Regions from separate parts of the Clostridium sp. DL-VIII genome, predicted to be linked through region 2. Evidence: predicted binding sites of a transcription regulator. Region 2 holds the regulator's gene; each other region holds the start of a gene.
The links. The regulator NrdR, encoded in region 2, represses ribonucleotide reductase genes. The targets are predictions, from matches to a motif close to CACNANATNTNGTG.
Positions count from the first base shown of each region.

Region 1: a site for NrdR is predicted at 2,126-2,139, ahead of nrdJ (ribonucleoside-triphosphate reductase, adenosylcobalamin-dependent). Genes of this name have one in related genera too.
Region 3: a site for NrdR is predicted at 4,074-4,087, ahead of CDLVIII_RS01625 (anaerobic ribonucleoside triphosphate reductase). Genes of this name have one in related genera too.

Region 1 covers NZ_CM001240.1:4,376,638-4,383,787, reverse strand. Annotated here, with positions in the region: gene nrdJ (ribonucleoside-triphosphate reductase, adenosylcobalamin-dependent) at 1-2,000, opposite strand, end outside; gene CDLVIII_RS20180 (IS630 family transposase) at 2,790-3,548, opposite strand; gene CDLVIII_RS20175 (SGNH/GDSL hydrolase family protein) at 3,650-4,777, shown strand; gene CDLVIII_RS20170 (4Fe-4S binding protein) at 5,023-5,874, shown strand; gene CDLVIII_RS20165 (DUF2935 domain-containing protein) at 6,040-6,849, shown strand.
Region 2 covers NZ_CM001240.1:1,881,499-1,888,648, forward strand. Annotated here, with positions in the region: gene sigE (RNA polymerase sporulation sigma factor SigE) at 1-99, shown strand, start outside; gene sigG (RNA polymerase sporulation sigma factor SigG) at 182-955, shown strand; gene CDLVIII_RS08600 (YlmC/YmxH family sporulation protein) at 997-1,263, shown strand; gene nrdR (transcriptional regulator NrdR) at 1,495-1,944, shown strand; gene pgeF (peptidoglycan editing factor PgeF) at 2,203-2,949, shown strand; gene CDLVIII_RS08615 (response regulator transcription factor) at 2,954-3,658, shown strand; gene CDLVIII_RS08620 (sensor histidine kinase) at 3,661-5,370, shown strand; gene CDLVIII_RS08625 (phosphate ABC transporter substrate-binding protein) at 5,614-6,531, shown strand; gene pstC (phosphate ABC transporter permease subunit PstC) at 6,556-7,150, shown strand, end outside.
Region 3 covers NZ_CM001240.1:343,531-350,680, forward strand. Annotated here, with positions in the region: gene CDLVIII_RS01600 (prolipoprotein diacylglyceryl transferase) at 1-595, shown strand, start outside; gene CDLVIII_RS01605 (hypothetical protein) at 582-1,421, shown strand; gene CDLVIII_RS01610 (Mrp/NBP35 family ATP-binding protein) at 1,438-2,277, shown strand; gene CDLVIII_RS01615 (ferredoxin) at 2,399-2,587, shown strand; gene thiT (energy-coupled thiamine transporter ThiT) at 2,738-3,415, opposite strand; TPP riboswitch at 3,473-3,572, opposite strand; gene CDLVIII_RS01625 (anaerobic ribonucleoside triphosphate reductase) at 4,105-6,213, shown strand; gene nifV (homocitrate synthase) at 6,701-7,150, shown strand, end outside.

The DNA of each region.
Region 1 (7,150 bases), 2.5 Mb from region 2:
GGTTTAATATTTTTTACACGTTCCTCATAATCTTCTTTTGTTGTAGATTCATAAGGTAAAAGCGGATAAGTTTCATCCATCAGCGGAAGGAAAGTTATACCAACGACATAATCAAAGTTTTCATATAACCAATTTGCAACAGCTTCCCATTCATCATCTCTTACATGTACAGTTATTGAAGTGTTATGATCAGTCCAATTTATCATTGAAAGTTTATAAAGTTCGAGTTGTTCTATAGCTCCAACATCATATTTTGTTTTTCCGTCAGGAGCTTTTATTGGAAACTCTATAACTTTTGTTGTGCAGTTTTCATCGCTTTGCCCATTTTCATTATAAATAGGATAGCATTTTAATTTTTCTATCATTTTGTATAATGGATCAGATACAGAAATTCTAACTCTTCTAATATAATAATTAGAATGTGAATAATGTATTCCAGAACTTACACATGGAAGTGTTGAAAGTGAACCTTCCGGTTTAATTGTAGTCATAAGTTCTGGTGCTGAAATTCCAAGCTCGGCGCAATATCTATTACCTTCATTTTTTACAACTTCTCGGAGGTGCTTTAATAATTTTCCTAACTCTTCATAGCTCATATTAGTTTTGTTTATCATATCCATCATGCCAGTTAAGGAAATTCCGACTATCCTATCAGCCTGCATAATCTTATCCCAATCTGGAAGTTCAACATTTACTAAGGTCATTCTTATAGCCACTCTTGCAGATAATTTTATTATTTCTTCCAAGTGTTTAATATCTAATTCATGATCGTTATTTACAAAGGCCACTAAATTATTTGTAGATAAGTTGCAACATTGATGTGAATTGAGTAAAATTTCTCCACATGGGTTGCATCCTTTAAAAGTAGATTTTCTTTTTTTGGCTTCCATACCATTAATAAAGCCCGGTTCACCATTAATTTTTATGGAGTTTAATATTTCCTTTATTTTATCTAATGAAGGTTTCTCTTTGTACAATACAGAATTGTTGCTCATTTTTCTATGAGAAACTTCTGAGTTCTCAATCCAATTTCCATCAACTATTTTGTAAAGATTACTTTTAGCATTTATTACATCATAATCATCCTCATCACAGATAATCATCATGGCACTACGACGTACACCACCAGAAACTACATTTTCACTTATTATTGTTGCTATATCTAAAACATCAAGTGACTTTAAGCTGCCATCTGTGAGCTTATTGCAGACTTTATTAATCTTTTCAAACATTCTTTTTAATGAATTGTGCCCAGACGCCCTACCACCAAATCTCTTTAAGCGTTCACCTTCTGGTCTGACATAACTATAATCAATTATGATTTTATGTATGTTTTCATACTCAGGAGCTGTAACTAATTGAAAATATGTTTCTAGAGCAGCGCACCAGCCTTCTTTACTATCACCAACCTTAATGGCAGCAACAGATGAATCTTTATCATCTATAATAAGCTTTGTGTCTTCCATATATTCTTTTGGCATATATTTATGAACATCTTCAGTATATTGTCCAAGCAATGCTATTTTTCTTATTTTAGGCATCTTAGAGATTAAGTCACTATCAATTCTAACTCCTACACCAGAGCCAACCATAAGAAGATAAAATACATCTACAAAATCATGGAACTTTTCAATCATTGTAAAAGAGCAGTTATAATTTGAAAGAGGGTATTCCTTTACTATATCTGTTCCACCCATATAGAGAGTTCTTCCTGATGTAAAAGTTCTTAAATTGTATAAGTTATCAAATAAAAGTTCAGCTTCCTTTGTTTCATTTTGTAGATTTATATCTAATCCATGCTTCTTTTTAAATTCAATACCAAGTTCAATATTATATTCTGTTGTTCTAAGAACTGTTTCAAACCAATTTTCTCTTCTTTTTTTGTCATTTAAATATCTTGAGTAAGTTCTTAAATATACGAATTCACCAATATTACTTAAAGGTGTTTTTTCAACCTCTCTATATTTACTCAAGAATTTTTCCGATAATATTTTACTCATGTATATTCCTCCAAGTATAAGTTTTTATAGAGTCTAAGAATTTCTTATAAAACCTTATATTATTTCTAGTTATAATATTTTCATATGAAAAAGATATTATTATTTTAAAACATTTATTTGATAAATACAATATGTTGTGTTGCAAAATATTTTTAGCACTATATATGGACATGTTCTCCGGTTTGATTTATGCAAGGATTCACGAAATTTATAGAATAAAATAAAATTTATGAGAAAACTATATCCATATTTTGAAAGAAAATATAGATATTTATCAAAAAATAAATCTAATTAATTAAAGAAAAAGCATGTAGTCAATAAGGATTAGTGGAAGAAGCTGTAAGAAAGTATTATGATATGTATTAGAGTAATAAGAAATGTAATTATATATGAAAACTTAACTGTGAATTTTTGTATTAATAAAATTAAATGATCGATAGTATAAAATAAATTATATAAATTTTAATAACTAACTGCTAATATCATACGGGGTAAACCTACTGTATAAAATAACAAAGCTTTTTTAGTTTACCCTTGTCCAAATTTAATGCATCTAAATGTGACTTAATTTGTTGAATTAACTGAGAAAAAACTTCAAATACAGTATTATGAATTACAGCTTGGCGTAAGTTTTTCCAAAGGTGCTCAATTGCATTTAACTCAGAACAATATGGTGGAAGGTATAAAAAAGAAATATTTTCTATACCTTCTAAGAAATCATCTATACCTTTAAAATGATGATATCTAGCATTGTCCGCGATGAATATAACCTTTTTATTTTGATAATTTTCAGAGACCGTATTTTAAAAAAGACTTAAAATTATCTGAATTTCCTTTATCAGAAATCTTATAGATAAGATCACCGGTCTCAGGGTTAGTAGCACCAAATATAACAGCTCTTTTTCTTGTGCCACCTGGTAAAGTTTTAACTATAGGCTGAACTCCGACTTTAGTCCAAACGGCAGTCGCAGACGGCTCTGATGTTATAATAGCTTCATCTTCATAGAGAATCACAGTATTTTCGTCTTTTGATATTATCAAATTCGATAGTTTTTCTCTAAAATTAGTTAAAGTTTCTTTATCAATTTTATTACTTAATCTTTTAGCTCTAGTTTTTGAGTAGTTAAGTCTAGAAAATATATTATAAGCTGTACCAAGTGAAATTTTTTTATTGAAGTTTAAACTTACCCAATTTACAAGAAGTTCACCAGTCCAATTATTATAATTGAGACCGGAATTATAGGGGGATTCTTTTAAAATATTATCAACAATAGCAAGTTCATCTGATGTTAAAATTGTTTTCTTTGGGGCGTGCTCTAAGTCTTTCAAGCCTTCTAATCCAAATTTATTATATCGATGAATAGTCGTTCTAATCGTAGCATCAGATTGTTTTAAAAGAAGAGAAATTTCAACACTAGATTTTCCTTCAAATAAATGCAATATAGTTAATAATCTAGTTTTAATTTTTGGATTTTTCTCACTTTTATATAGCGCTTTTATAGTTTCATAAGATGCATGCTTTGTATTAACAGTTAATCTTTTTCTCATATGGACCTCCTGCTTAAATATTTGATATTTTAGTATGTCCATATATGAGAAATTTAAATAGCAACCTGTAATTAAAATTTATATAATAGGAGGAAGAGAAAATGAAAGAAAATGAAAGATTAAAATCATATAAATTATCTGATATTAACAATTTAAAAATTCATGGAAGAACAACTGGATGCCTTGAGCCATTAACATTATTTTGGACTGGAAGCGCGATTGAATTAAATGCAAAAGGTTCCGAGTTATGGATTGAAGTAGAGTCGGATTATGATATATTTGAACAATGGATAAGTATAAGAATTAATTCAGTTCCTGTAAGCAGGCAAATGTTAAACAGAGGAAAATACTGGATTTGTGTATTTAGAGGTATGGATGAAAATGCTATGAAAAATGTCCGTATAATAAAGGATGTTCAGCCTATGAGTGAAGATATAAACTGCTATATGAAGATACATAGAGTAAAATTTGATGGGGAATTTTTACCTATTGAAGATAAGGCATATAAAATTGAATTTATAGGAGATAGTATTACTTCAGGAGAAGGAGCGATAGGGGCTAAAGAAGAAGAGGATTGGATTCCTATGTTCTTTAGTTCAGTAAATAATTATACAGCAATAACAGCAGAAGCATTAAATGCAGAGTACAGAATTATTTCTCAAAGTGGCTGGGGAGTACTAACCAGTTGGAATAATAACCCACATGAAAATATTCCTGAGTATTATGAGAAAGTCTGTGGAGTTCTTAAGGGTGAGAAAAATAAAGCATTAGGTGCCTTAAATGAAAATGATTTTAGTTTATGGCAGCCAGACATCATCGTAGTTAACCTCGGAACAAATGATGCTGGTGCGTTTGATTATCCAGAATGGAAAGATGAAATAACAGGAGAGATTTATAAGCAAAGATTAAATGATGATGGAAGTTTTAATGAAGAAGACATAGAAGCCTTTGAAAGGTCAGTAGAAAACTTCATTGTTAAGCTTAGAAAATATAATAAGAAAGCACATATTATATGGGTGTATGGAATGTTAGGTTTGGAGCTTATGCCATATATTTATCGCGCGGTAGATTCTTATGTGAAAAGTACAAATGACAGGATGATTTCTGTTTTTCAACTACCTAATACAACAAGTGAAACAGTTGGTGCTAGAAGTCATCCGGGACTTTTAGCTCATGAAAAGGCGGCAAGGGAATTAACTGAATTTATAAAGGAAATTTTAATAAGATAGCTGAAGATTAGAATAGCTAATATCAATCTCTGTAGAGTGTATAAATTAATAGCTTAACTATATAAATAGCAGAACTTCTTTTTATTATTTAAAGGTTGTGAAAATTATATTTTCTATTAAACAAATGTATAATTACAGAAATCCTTAGGACTGTGATTAAAATCACAGTTATACATATGAAAGAGTGATATTATAACTTTTTGAGTGTATTATATATTTTTTATGGAGAAAGGATTGAAAAACAATTGAATAAAGAAGAACTTAATTTACTAAAATTAGAAGGTTATATGCAGCAGCAGGATAAAGAGTATTTTTCACTTAGAGTTCTCACTTCAGCAGGAAACTTAAATTCAGACCAGGTACGCTGTTTATCGGATATAGCTGACAAGTATGGCAGAGGATATATTGGATTTACAACAAGACAGTGTATAGAAATTCCATGGATAAAAGAGGAGTCTATTCCTGAAGTTAAAAGAGCCATTGAAGGGGCACATATTACAACTGGAGGGACAGGCTATAGGGTTATTGCTGTAGCAGCCTGCAAGGGTACACTTTGCAAGTATGGATTAATAGATTCACAGGAATTATCGAGAAAACTGGAGGAAAAGTTTTTAGGAATGGATGTTCCAGGTAAATTTAAAATTGGAATAAGCGCATGTCCTAACAATTGCGTAAAAGCGCCACTGAGTGACTTGGGTTTTATGGCTCAAAATAAACCTAGAGTTGAAGAGGATATTTGTAAAGGATGCAGAATATGTGAACGCACTTGTAAGGTAGATGCAATTGAAGTGATAGAAAAAAAGGCTAAAATAAATTATGATAAATGTGTTTCTTGCGGTCAATGCATAAAAGCATGTCCATTCAAGGCGATGGAGCTTGAGAAGGAAGGAATAGCAGTATTTATAGGCGGCAAAGGCGGAAGGCAATTAAGAATAGGGGAAAGGGCTCAGAAACTCTTTAATATAGATGAATTAGTACAACTTACTGAAAAAGTTATTAATTATTCTAAAGAAAATTCTCAAAAGGGTGAAAGGTTAGGTAGCACAATAGATAGGTTAGGACTTGATCATTTAAGAAAATCATTAGATATTAAATAAAAACTAAGTGCATTTTCTCATAGTTAAAGAAAATGCATTTTGCATATAAAATATTTAGTGGAAGTTACCAAAGCTATAGAATTATTATATTGGTTGAATATTTTAATGTATTAAATTATGAATGATTAGCATACATATAAATAAAAATTTTTTAGGAGGATTATCTTGGTGGAAAATGGTATCAGGGAAATTACTCTTTTCGAACACCGATTTTGGTTACAAATTTTAGGAGATCATTCTAGATTTATTTTAAATTCACTTTCACCAAAGGAAAACAGCTTTGTTCATAAAGCTAATGAATTCATTAATTTATTTGATGATTTATTGGCAAGATCACGTAAGTCAATTTCAAATGAAAATCTTCATGAACTAAATTATAAGTCATATTCTGCTGCAATGAAGATAAGAGAATTTAAATTAGTTATTCTATGTAAACAAATTGAAGATAAAATTTACATTAATCTTCCACCTACATTTATAAATCATATGCTTAACGAACTAGAAGAATATCTTACCATTTTAAATGATTTAATTAAGGGAAATATACCGCCAATAATAGATTTACATCTTCATTTACTTTGGCTCCCGGATGGAAGTGGACATGCAGAAACTATAGCTAGCACTTTGGATATGACACAGAAGGAATTAATAAAAATCAGTAAGGAATATTCAAAAATATTTACTGACTTATACTTAAGAACAATAGAGTATAAAGGATATACAAGAACTAATATTTGCGAGTTCGAAGCATTAAGAAAGCATAATATTTATGCTTATGAGGTAATGAATTGCTTTAAAAAGTTCTTGAAAGAATTGGAAGCAGCAGTTCAAGAGAAAAAAGTTTTAGGAACCATATATCCTTTAATGCTTGACCACATGTATAGAGAAGAATGCTATTATCTTACAAAGCTTTCAATGATATCTAACATTGAAGCTCCAAACTGTAATCCAACAAAACCTAGAATTGAAGCTTGAATATAAAAAAGGTATTAGGAACAAGTATTTTTATTCAAATTTAAAAATAAATATAGTGAAAATTTTTATTAAGACAGTAACTAGTTGTTTTATGAGATTAGCTACTGCCTTTTTGTTGTACATGGCACTTCATATGACATAATTGGTATCTAATTCCAAAAAAGTGAGAACTATTCATTATTTTATAAAAATTAGATAAAGAAGAAGCTGAAAGTATAAATAGAGAGCTTGAAAAACATGATAAAAATAAAGAATGAAGACTATTAGACAACTCAATTATTGACAGAAATGATTCCCAGCA
Region 2 (7,150 bases):
GAGGTTGCTGACATGCTTGGAATCTCTCAATCATATATATCAAGATTGGAAAAGAAAATAATTAAAAGATTAAAAAAAGAAATAAGTAGAATGATTTAGCTTGTCTTCGAGTATAAAAGTATTGCCTAGCGGAAATAATGTTTAATGCAATGGATTATTACTTTCGAAGGGGTGAATACTTGTGATAATTAACAAAGTAGAAATATGTGGCGTTAATACTTCAAAACTCCCTGTACTTAAAGAGAAAGAGAAGAAACAGCTTTTTTTGCAGATGAAAGAGGGAGATAAGACTGCTAGAGAGACTTTTATAAAAGGAAACTTAAGATTAGTGCTTAGTGTAATCCAAAGGTTTAATAATAGAGGTGAAAATATTGACGATTTATTTCAAGTAGGCTGCATAGGCCTTATGAAATCTATAGATAATTTTGACTTATCTCAAAATGTTAAATTTTCAACTTATGCAGTGCCAATGATAATTGGCGAAATTAGACGGTACCTAAGAGATAATAATTCTATTAGGGTAAGCAGGTCATTAAGGGACATTGCTTATAAAGCACTAATTATGAGAGAAAAATTTATAAAAGATAATAATAAAGAACCTACTATATCGCAAATCGCAAAGGAACTAGAATTACCAAGAGAAGAAGTAGTATTTGCATTAGACGCAATACAGGATCCAGTATCATTATTTGAACCTATTTATCATGATGGAGGAGATGCTATCTATGTGATGGATCAAATAAGTGATTGTAAAAATACTGATGAACATTGGCTTGAAAATATTTCAATAAAAGAAGCTATGAAAAAACTTACTGATAGAGAAAAGTTGATATTAAACTTAAGATTTTTTAATGGAAGAACTCAAATGGAAGTTGCAGATGAAATTGGAATTTCGCAAGCGCAGGTTTCAAGATTAGAAAAGACAGCTTTAAAGCATATGAGAAAGCATGTATAGAAATAAAATACTAGTAATATATTAATTATGGGGTGAAAAATATGGAACTAGAACTACATTCACTGAATGCTATGAGAAATATGGAAGTAATCGACATATTAACTGGAACTAAAATAGGATTCATAAGAGATTTTAAAATAGATTGTGATACTAATAAAATAGTTTCGTTAATATTACCTGGGGAATTAAAGTCGTGGTTCACAAAAGAGGATGAAAAAGAAATTTTGTGGAAAGACATAGTTAGGATAGGTAAAGATGTTATATTGGTAAATGCAAAAGAAGAAAAAGTTAGCACAAACAATATATAGCCATATTGAGAAAAAGTATGTATAATAAGTATAAGGTTTAAGGTATATGGAATAAAGTAACTGGTTTAAGAGGTCATGCGTACATTTTTCATTCAAAAAAAGAGCTATGATTTGTCTCATAGTGGATTATTAGGTAAAGATACATATGAAAGATGATGCAAAATAGACTATAGGATTTGCTTGTTATTTTTTATATACCTAATAAACGAAAGCAAAGAGGTGAATGAAAGTATGAAATGTCCATTTTGCGGTTTTGAGGAAAGTAAGGTTGTTGATTCAAGATCAACTGAGGATAATTCAACAATTAGAAGAAGAAGAGAATGCCTAAAATGTACTAAGCGTTATACTACTTATGAAAAGATAGAGGACTTTCCAATTTTAGTAATTAAAAAAGATTTAACTAGGGAAAACTTTAATAAAGAGAAGATAATTAATGGATTAATTATTGCATGCCAAAAAAGACCTGTATCAAGAAAACAGATTGAAGAGATAGCATATGATATTGAAAAAGCAATATCTAATAGTATGGTTACGGAAGTTCAATCAGAGCATATAGGTGAAATGGTTATGGCTAGGCTAAAAGAATTAGACGAAATATCATATGTAAGATTTGCATCAGTATATAGACAATTTAAGGATATAAATACTTTCTTAGAAGAAATAAAGAATCTTGTAACATAATTTTGATGTTAAGGATGTTGAATATAATTTCAATGTCCTTTTTATGATGCAGCAATATAAGGTTGAAATTTATAAATGAGGATAATATAGCTTCTTATTTAATATAGCTGTCATAAGCATTATAAAAAAATGTTATATATAAGTTAAAGTTTAGTTAATAAAGGTGATAAGTAAGCAAGAGAATGTTAATATTAAGTAAATAGTAAATAAATTTTGATATCTATGGCAAGTTATACTGTGAAAATTTGGAGGATTGAAGTGAATAAGATAGAGCTTAATTCAGTAAGAAAAGAAGAAGATTTCTTAATTATAGATAATGAAAGATCAAGGATTGTTTTTACAAATGCTGAAAAAGGAAGAAGTTTTAATAGAAATACAGAAGAAGGAGTAATGGAATTAAACTCATTAAAGAGAGACCTTAATGCAGATGATATTATATATCTTAAGCAAATTCATAGTGATAAAATTTTAAGATATGAAAAAGATAAAAAAAGCATTAAAGATGAGGAAGGTGATGCAATAATAACTAACGAGAAAAATGTTGTTATTGGTGTCTTTACAGCTGATTGTGTTCCGATAATATTAGTAGATGAAAAAAATGGAGTAATAGCAGCAATTCATAGTGGATGGAGAGGAACCTTTGAATCCATAACTCTGAAAACAATAAAAAAAATGAAGGATGAATTTAATATAGATGAAGCAAATATAAAAGCATATATTGGACCGCATATTCGAAAGTGCTGCTATGAAGTTTCAGAAGAGCTAAAATCAAATTTCATAGAGAAAAAGAAAAATATAAGCGAAGCTGAGTTATTTGATGGAAGAAAACTTAATCTTGAAGCGTGTATAATCGATGATTTAAGATGTGCTGGTGTAAAAGAATGTAATATTAACAGCATAAATTTATGTACTTATTGCACTGATACTATAAAATTACATTCATATAGAAAATCTCAAGGTTCTTATGGGAGAATGTTTGCTTTTATTATGTTAAGGGGGAAATAAAAATATGGCTAAGGAAAAAATATTAATAGTGGATGACGAAGAACATATAGTTGAGTTAATAAGATTTAACTTACTCAACGCAGGATATGAGGTTTTTACAGCAAACGATGGTATAGAAGCAGTAAAAATAGCTAAGGCAGAAAAACCAAATTTATTGCTGCTTGATTTAATGTTGCCAGGAATTGATGGTTTTGATGTCTGCAAGGAAATAAAGCGAGATAATGAAATGAAAAAGACATCAATAATAATGCTTACAGCAAAAGGGGAGGAATTAGATAAGATACTCGGTCTTGAGCTTGGAGCTGACGATTATATAACAAAGCCTTTTTCTGTAAGAGAGTTACTTGCAAGAGTAAAGGCTGTATTAAGAAGGACAAATACATTTAATGAAATAGAAGAAAATGATGTTTATGATTCACAAAATCTTAGGGTGGATTTTGAGAGACATGAAGTATATGTTAATGAAAAAAAGGTAGATTTAACCTTAAAAGAATTTGAACTTCTTCAAATATTAATAAAAAACAGGGGTAAGATACTTAAAAGAGAAACTTTATTGGATAAAATCTGGGGATATGAATATATTGGTGAAACAAGAACTGTAGATGTTCATATAAGATACCTAAGAAAGAAGATAGAAGAGGATGATAAGAATCCAAGATTTATTGAGACTATAAGGGGAGTGGGTTATCGATTTAACCCGACAGAATAAAAATGAAAAATAAAATATTGACTTCAGTTATTATAACGGTGTTATTTGCAATAATAATTGTGGCTTCATCTTTTATTTTAATAATAAATATGGAACAAATTAAAAATACAGATGAAGAACTTAAAAACATAAATTATTTAATTTCTGAACTTAATACTGCTACAGATATTAGCAAAAATGATTATGAGGCTCTTAGAGCGTTAAATGATACCAAAATAAATGGTATAAATGTACGTTTTACACTTATAGATAATAATGGTGTTGTCTTGTATGATAATGAACAGTTAAGCCCGGAAAACCATAAAGAGAGAGAAGAAGTTAAGGCTGCATTTGAAACGGGGGAAGGTCATTCTAAGAGATATAGTGCTACAATTAAAGCTAACTTAATTTATTATGCAACTAAATTAAGCAATAATTATGTAATAAGAAGCTCTGTTAGTGTTTATACAATAACTATGCTTCAAAAAGAAAATCTTGTATATTGTTTAGGAATATTAGCTTTGGTTATCCCATTTTCAATAATTTTATCACTAAGGTTAGTGAAAAAAATTGTTGATCCAGTAAAAGAATTGGAAAGTGTAACTCTTAAAATGACTCACGGAGATTATAAAATAAGGGCTAATATTAAAACTAATGACGAGCTTGGAACTTTGGGGAATAGTTTTAACAATATGGCTGAACAATTGCAGATTAAAATTCATGAAGTAATAGATAAACAAAATAGAATAGAATCAATATTAAAAAGCATGAATAGCGGTGTTGTGGCAGTTGATAATCAAGATAAAGTTATTTCAATTAATCCGTGTGCAGAACTGTTATTAGGAATCAAGAAAAACATTGTCGGGGAGTATTTATTGGATTACGTAAATGATTATGATATAAGTGATTTCTTGCAACAGGAAGAAGAAAGTGATAAGGAAATAAAAATGCTGCATCCAGTGGAGAGAGACTTTAAGATCAAGAAATCAGATATGTTTGACGGTGAGGAAAACATAGGGAAGGTTATAACTTTTCAAGATATTACAGATATAAATAGAGTAGAGCTTATGAGAAGTCAGTTTGTTGCTAATGTATCACATGAACTAAAGACTCCATTAACTTCTATAAAGGGCTTTGCTGAAACATTAAAGCTGGTTAAAGATGATGAAACAAGAGAAAAGTTTTTGGATATTATAGATAAAGAAGCAGATAGATTGTCAAGATTAATAAACGATATATTAGTACTATCAAGTATTGAAAGTAATTTAACTTTTGACATGAATGAATTTAAACCAAATTCAGTGATTGAAGAAGTACTTAACATTATGAGAAAAATTGCAGTTAACAAAAATATAAAATTAGAATTTAAAGATGATTATGCAGGAAATATCATAGGAGATAAAGATAAGTTCTATCAGTTAGTCTTAAATTTAGTAGAAAATGCTATAAAGTATTCAAAAGACGGATCGGGAAAAGTAGAAATATCAAGCTATAATAAAGATAGATTCTACTGTCTAACAGTAAAAGATAATGGAATAGGAATACCTAAAGAAGATATATCAAGAGTATTTGAACGCTTTTATAGAGTCGATAAGTCAAGAAAGAAGGGCGGTACCGGCCTAGGTCTGGCAATTGTAAAACATATTGCTAAACTATTTAATGGAGAAATTAATGTTAAAAGTGAGCTTGGAGAAGGAACGGTTTTTGAGGTTAAAATTCCATATGTACAGTAGGCTGCATGTAATATGCAGTCTTTTTTATGTCAATTTGAGAACGCTGAACCTGCATTACAACACTAATATAGTTTAATTTATGACAATTTACATGTCTCAATGTTAAATTTTTTTAACATTCCTCTAATATAACTTAACATACCTATAATAATAGATTAACTAACTGGTTATATTATAGTATATGTAGATAGAAAAAATATGAAAAATAAATGAAGTTGAATTTATTTATGGAGGGAAATTATCATGAAAAAGAGAACATTGAAATTTGTTATAGGCGCTTTACTAGTAACAGTTTTAGGTGGCGCTATGGTGGGATGTGGAAGCTCATCAAATGGTGGAACAAAATCAGATAATGGAGCAAAGACTGAATCAACTGATAAAGTATCAGGATCTATAACTTTAAGTGGATCAACAGCACTATTACCATTAATGGAAAAAGCAATAGATCCATATACTAAGGCAAATCCAGATGCACAAATCAATGCTCAAGGTGGAGGATCAGGTACAGGACTTACACAAGTATCTGATGGATCAGTAGATGTAGGAAATTCAGACATATTTGCAGAAGAAAAATTAAGTGCAGATAAAGCAAAAGAATTAGTAGATCATAAAGTTGTAGCTGAAGGTTTTGGTATTGTAGTAGGAAAAGACTTAGGAATAGACAATTTAACTTCAGATCAACTTAAGGATATATTCTCAGGAAAAGTTACAAACTGGAAAGAAGTTGGAGGTCCTGATAAAGCAATACTAGTAGTTCACAGACCTTCTAATTCAGGAACAAGAGCAACATTTACAACAGTAGTACTTGGTGGAGATAAATCCCTAGAAAATGATTCTTTAGGAGTAACTCAAGATGCAAATGGATCAGTATTAAGTGCAATGAAGCAAAATGATGGAGCAATAAGTTATATAGGACTTGCATACATGAACGATCAAGAAGCTAAGAATACTTTAAAGTTAGTAAAACTTGATGGTGTTGAAGCTAACAAAGACAACATAAGTACTGGTAAATATAAATTCTGGTCTTGGGGTCATATGTACACTAAAGGAGAACCAACAGGTGTAGCTAAAGACTTTATAGATTATGTTACAAATAAAATCGACAAATCAATACTAGATGAGTTGGGATTTGTTGCAGGAAGTGACATGAAAGTAAAATAATTTCAAATTAAAGGATGAGTAAAGATGGAGAAAAGAAGTTTTAAGGAAAGGCTTATCAATGAATATTTAGGCCAAGGCTTTGCAGGAGTATGCGGAATATTAATAATACTTATAACAATATCAATAATAATATTCATAGCATCAAAAGGAATAAGAATATTTACAGCTGATGGATATAGTGTCACAGATTTTTTATTCAAAAGTGATTGGAAGCCAAATAAAGGAGGAGAGCCTTCCTTTGGAGCTCTCGCATTCATCTTAGGTTCAACCGCAGTATCAATAGGTGCAGTTATTTTAAGTGCACCTATTGCTATTGCTTTGGCAATTTTTGTGAATGTTATATCAAGTAAGTTTGGAAAGAAGATAATTAAACCTTCATTAGAAATATTAGTTGGAATACCTTCGGTTGTTTATGGATGGGTTGGTATTTCAGTGTTAGTCCCAATTATTAAAAATCATTTTGGTGGGATGGGATTTTCTTTAATTGCAGGAATTTTAGTTCTATCATTAATGATATTACCTACTATAGCGACGTTATCTATAGATGCTATAACAACCATACCTCAGGATCATATTGAAGCTTCATATGGGCTTGGAGCTACAAGATGGCAGACTATTT
Region 3 (7,150 bases), 1.5 Mb from region 2:
TAAGGCATTATTTATAATAACTGAAATTAAAGATATTATAAAAGATCCAAGCATATTATTGAACTTTGGATATGGATTTGTAATTTATGGAGCTATAGGTGGTGGAGCCATAGCTATATATTTATATTGTAAAAGAAAAGGTTGGAATTTCATGGAGATCTTAGACATGACGGTTCCAGGGCTCGCAATAGCTCAAGGATTTGGGAGGATTGGATGTTTTTTAGCAGGATGCTGTTATGGTGAAGAAACTACTCTGCCTATAGGTGTTAAATTTCCGGAAAATTCCCTAGCACCAGCAGGCGTATATTTACAACCAACACAAATATATTCATCTATTTTTGATTTTTTACTAGGTTTTTTACTTTTATACTATAGCAAAAGAGAAAGGCAATCTGGTAAGGTTGTGGGCTTATACTTAATAATATATAGTATAGGGAGATTTTTAGTGGAATTTTTAAGGAATGATCCAAGGGGTAGTGTTGGAATTTTTTCTACATCACAATTTATTGCAATATTTACTTTGATACTAGGGATTAGTATTTATTATAAACATAAGATTTTTAAAGGAGCGGAGAAAAGAATTGAAGAAAAATAAGTTTTCAATTATTGCTTTATCTATATTAATAATTACAAGTATGATGCTCTCTGGTTGTGATTTTATTAATAATGTAGAAGTAAAATTAAACCTAAAAAATCAAAAGTTTGATTATATAAAACAAAATAGAGTTGATAAAATAGTAATACAGAGTGTTAGGGATAGCGGGTTCAGATTTATTGTTAATGATAGTAAAGCAATAGATGACATTTATGATATACTATCTGATGGAAGTGAAGTATCAAAAAAGAGTTCACTAGCGCCGGATTATATTTTTGAAATATATACTGGAGATGAAGTGAAAAAATACCAATATGTAGTTGGGGCAAATGAGAAAGGAACAGGAAACTTTTATGATGAAAATGATGCTTTTTCAGTTCCGAAAAATTTAGAAAATACGATAATGGAGAATCTTTCATTTATTAGAAAGCCTAGGGACTTTAATTATATATATTATCAATCAATATTAAAGGTTATTGAAACTAAAAAGGATGCTCTAGCAGATGGAAGCAAGGTAGGAATCGATATACAGGGAGATACAGACTGTTTGAAGTATGTTTTTTCTACAGACTTAGAGGAATTTAAGAAAAATTTAAATGCAGAGTTACCTAATAGTGATTTGGTAGATAAAAATCCTGAGGATTTTGATGTAATAGTTAAGGTAAAGAACCGAGGATTTAATACTACACTTTTTAAAACATTGATAACAATAGATAATAAGAAAGATAAATCTTCTGAAAATTACTATGTAATAGCAGAATATAATTATAATAAAGATTGGGACATAAAAGTAAGTGAGCCAGGTAAAGTGCCACAAGACTGGTAAGGGAGGATAATATAGTATGAGTTGTGAAAATTGTAAAAGTAAGGATACATGTACATCCAAAGGTGAAGGATGTAAGGAAGAAAGCTTAAAACTTATATCTAGATATGGCAAAATTAAAAATGTTATAGGAGTTATAAGTGGAAAAGGTGGAGTTGGAAAATCAACAGTTACTGGAATGATGGCAACTATGTTAGCTAAGAAAGGCTATAAAGTTGGAGTTCTAGATGCAGATATTACAGGACCATCTATGCCAAGGTTTTTTGGAGTAAACAGTAAAAGAGCTACTATAATTCCATTGGAAAATGATATGGTAAGATTTGAACCTGTAACAACAGAGAGCGGAATAAAGGTGATTTCTATGAATCTTCTGACAGCAGTAGAAGATGAGCCTGTTATTTGGAGAGGACCTGTAATCACAGGGGTATTAAAACAAATGTTTATAGAGACTAATTGGGGAGAACTTGATTATTTACTTATAGATATGCCTCCAGGTACTGGAGATATAGCATTGACTGTAATGCAGGAGTTCCCAATTAACGAAGTTGTAATAGTGTCTACTCCACAAGATATGGTATCAATGATAGTTAAGAAAGTAGTAATAATGGCTGAAAAAATAGGCGTTAAGATCAAAGGTGTAGTAGAAAATATGGCATATATAAACTGTCCAGATTGTGAAAAAAAGATAAGAGTATTTAGCAGAAAATCCTCAGAAGAAAATGCTGAATATTTAGGAATACCATTGATTGGAGAATTACCTATTAATATTGAATTTACAGAAGCATTGGAAGAAGGAAAAGCAGAAGAATATGTTAGAGAAAATCCTTTATATTCATTAATATTTGAAGGATTATATTAAAAATAATTATATTATGGTTTTATAAATTTATTTTAGATTTTAAATTATACATATACATAACTTAATATTCCTTGGGAAATAATAAGTTATGTAATTCTAGATTGAGGAGATGAAATAAATTATGAAACCAAATGTAGATAAAGATACATGCATAGCATGTGGATTATGTCCATCTATATGTCCGGAATGTTTTCAAATGGAGGATGATGGAAAAGCTGGAGCTGTAGTTGATGAAGTTCCAGATGGTTGTGTTGATGAAGCAAAAGAAGCTGAAGAAAGCTGTCCAGTTAACGCAATTACGGTAGAATAATAAAAGTTTAATTACAAGTACAAATTGGACATTTAAAAGAAAATTATATATTAAAAAGTAGTATCATTTAATCTAAAATAGGCTTGATATAGTGAAAGTATCAAGCCTATTTCTATATAAAATTATAATTGGTTTTTATAAGATCAATATCTAACTGTGTAATGCCTTTATTGAGGATGCGTGGATTATTCTTTCAAAAGGAAGAACTGTTAAAATAACTAAACATATAATTCCTTCTATTCCTACCATAGGTCCATTAACAATTAGTGAATAAACAATTGGAGACACTCCTTCTGGTGCAAATGATCCAAAGAAAGCAACGCCAGAAATAAAGTGGCATATAAACCTTACAAATACAGCTACACTTGTCCCGATTAGCCTCTTATCTTTAAAGAAACCAGCAAGGCCTAGGGCCGCGAATGGTAGTGGGTAATCAAATAATACTTGAACTGGATGTAAAATATATGGGTCTAAGAATAATGTAATTACTCCATAAAGGAAGCCGGTTAAGCATCCAACCTGTGGACCATACATAAAGGCTATAAAGAGCACAGGAACCATACTGCCTAAAGTGATACTTCCACCTTGAGGAAAGTGATATAACCTCAGTATTTTTAATATAGTAGCCAATGCTAAAGCTATTCCAATTCTGGCAATTAACTGAGGCGTAAATTTTATTCCTTTAGCTTTTACTAAAACTATAAGCAATAATATACAACCGATTAAAGTAATAATAGACATAGGGCTTGCTAATATATCTGTAATATGTTGTGGTAATTCTAAGAAATAACTAGAAAATTGTTCAGCCCAATCATTAAAAAGTGACATAAAAAAAACCTCCTTAATTGTGCTTGGAGATTCTCAACCTAATAATATAGAATAAAAAATTTTATAAGGTTGCATTCCCTACGCTAGAATTAACTAGATCAGGTTTTAAGGGTTTATGAATATCAAATCTCAGCCAATGGCTCCCCTAGCACATTACTATATTTTATACCTATAGTTAAAAATAGTCAATTAGATTATAGCTGTTGAACTTGTCATTTTTCCGGTGAGTATTGCTATAGTTAAGATTGGTGTTATTTAAGTTTACACCATGATGAACGATGCTATTAGAAGGTATATTACATGATGCAGTTGTAATAATATCACCATTACTATTAACAATGATTGAATCTTTGTAAGTGGAATCTAACACAAAATCTTTCATATTTAAATAAATCCTTTCATGAATTTTCTTTGATAATATTATTTACAATTGAAGAAATATGTATTCATCTATAAAGATTTTAAATAATATAAGTTATGTAAAAGACAAGCCTAGGGATGATTTTAAAAAGTCAACTTAATAAAAACATCAAAAACAAGTTAAATTTAAAGATAATTGGGTGTAAATCATGATAATTAAAATGTAGATGCTTAAAAATAAAAAAATAGAACTATTGCTAATGAATACCTAATACAGTATAATATACGATAGTAATAATACTATATATTGTGCCACGGAGGGAATAATAATGCTATATGTTGTGAAAAGGGATGGGAGAGAAGTTGAGTTTAACTCTGACAAGATAGGTCAGGCGATTAAGGGAGCAGCTAGTGAAATCGGTTTAAATTTGAAAGAAAGTGAAGTATTAGATACGGTACATAAAGCAATCACGTATATTGAAGCAGAATATACAGGATCAATAACCGTAGAACAAATACAGAATTCTGTAGAGAGAGCATTGAAAGATGGAGAGCATAAAGATATATCAATTGCTTATTCAACATACAGAAGTGAGAGAACAAAGGTTAGAGAAATAAAATCAGATTTAATGAAAGCTATAAGGCAGATTGGAATTGAGACTGATAGAGATAATGCAAATGTAGGAAATAATTTTAGTTCTAAGCTTCTTAGAATAGCTTCTGAATCGAATAAGTGGAATACTTTAGCCATAATGCCTAAGAATTTAGCCAGAGCTCACGAAGTAGGCGATTTATACTATCATGATTTAGACAGCTATAACTTGACAGTAAACTGCTTACACATACCAACAAGAGAGATACTTGAAAATGGATTTAATACTGGGTATGGAACAATTAATGCTCCTAGAAGAATAGAGACGGCTGCTGAATTATCTTGTATATTGTTACAGTCAACTCAAAATGATATGTTTGGAGGGCAATCTCATCCAGATTTTGATAATGATATGGCTATATTTGTCGAGCCTACCAGAGATGAAATTAGAGAAGAACTAATAGAATTGGGAATATCAGAAGAAAAGATAGAAGATTTAATTGAAGAAAAAGTAAAAAAGAAAATACATCAAGCTATGCAGGGAGTTGTATATAATCTTAACACAATGCATTCAAGAGCTGGATCTCAAGTTCCATTTAGTTCAATAAACATTGGTCTACCTACAAGTAGAGATGCCGCATTAGTATGTGAAATTTTTCTTTTAGAATATGAAAAGGGGTTAGGTAAAGGAGAGCAGCCTATTTTCCCTAACATAATTTTTAGAGTAAAATCAGGTGTTAATAGAGAAGAAAATGATCCATATTTTTATTTATTTAAGTTAGCCTGTCGAGTGGCTGCAAAGAGAATGAATCCGACGTTTATGAATATTGATGCAGATTTCAATAAAGAATATTATGATCAAGGCTATGTTCCTGCGACTATGGGATGTAGAACTTACCTTATGAAAAATATAAATGGTGAGCCAGGATGTAAAGGAAGAGGAAACATAGCACCAACAACTCTTAACCTTCCAAGAATAGGTTTGCAGGCTAAAGGGGATATAGATAAGTTTTTTGAGATATTAGATTCAAGACTTGAATTAGCAAAAGAATCTTTAATGCATAGATATAACATATTAAAAAAACTAAGAGTTAAAGATTTACCTTTTGTTGCAGGTCAAGGGCTTATGAGGGGAGCAGAAGGCTTAACTTCTGATGATTCTATTGAACCAATTTTGAAGCAAGGAACTTGGGGAATTGGATTCATAGGACTTGCAGAAACTTTAGTAGCTATAAGAGGGAAACATCACGGTGAAGATGCTGAAACAAGAGAACTGGGGATGAAAATCATTGAACATATAAGAAAATATTGTGATAAACTTACAGAAGAATATAAATTAAATTGGAGCTGCTATGCTACTCCAGCAGAAGGACTTTCAGGTAAATTTATAAAACAAGATCAAAAAGTATTTGGAATAATAAAAGGTGTAACAGATAAGGAATATTATACAAATAGTTACCATGTACCAGTAGGTTATCCGATATCTATTAAAGATAAAATTGATATTGAAGCACCATATCATAAACTTTGTAATGGTGGGCATATAAGTTATATTGAGGTGGATGATTCGCCAGATGCACAAACAATAATGGATATACTAAACTATGCATACAAGAACACTAATATTAGTTATATGGGAATTAATTTTCACATAAGATACTGTAGGGAATGTGGTACTTATTTACATGAGAATCAAAGTAAGTGTCCAAAGTGTGGAAGTACAAATATACAAGGAATATCTAGAGTTACAGGATATTTGAGCTTAGATGAAAGATTTGGAGCTGGAAAGTATCATGAAAGAGAAGATAGGATATCACATACAGAGAACCATGGTCATCATTATTAAAAAATTATTAGTGATTGTAAGTACTTTAAATAGTAAAATTTGATTATTCTTATTTTCAAAGTTAGTTTGGGGTAATTAATTTAAGAAACTATGTTAGGATAAAAATAAATTAACGGTTGTTAAAATTTTATCTTAGCATAGTTTTTTTATATTTATACACTAAAATTTAATATATCTGGCTATATATTAAATTTTTCTACATAATTATGTAATTGTTTAGTATAAATACAAATCAAATTGCATGAATTTGTTAGAAAAATAAAAGATTGAATTTCTTAAACTATGCAATATTGAAAAAAAAACTTGCAATAACAAGGGAAATTTCTTCCTAATTTAAATAGATTTTAAAATATCATGAAGGAGCAATCGTGATTTGTTGCAAAAGGAAGAAAATAATTCTTGTATACTTTTACCTATATATGATATTATAAATATACATAAAATTTGATTTAAGCTATAAGTAATAATATAAAGTGGGGGGATTGCAATGGCAATTAGTAATTTAAAAAATAACAAAAAAGTTACTATAGTAGATACCACTCTTAGAGATGGGGAACAAACAGCAGGAGTAGTTTTTGCTAATGAAGAAAAAATAGTAATAGCAGAAATGTTAAGTGACTTAGGTGTTGATCAACTAGAAGTAGGAATTCCTACAATGGGTGGGGACGAAAAGAAGGCTATAAAAGAAATTGTAAAAAGAAATTTGAAACCTAGTATTATGGCATGGAATAGAGCTGTAGTCAGCGATATAGAACAATCAATAGATTGTGGAGTTGATGCAGTTGCCATATCAATATCAGTATCAGATATACACATTCAGCATAAACTTAAAACATCTAGAGAATGGGTATTAGAAAGCATGGTTAAATCTGTAGAATTTGCAAAGAAAAATGGTCTTTATGTATCTGTTAACGGGGAAGATGCATCTAGAGCAGAT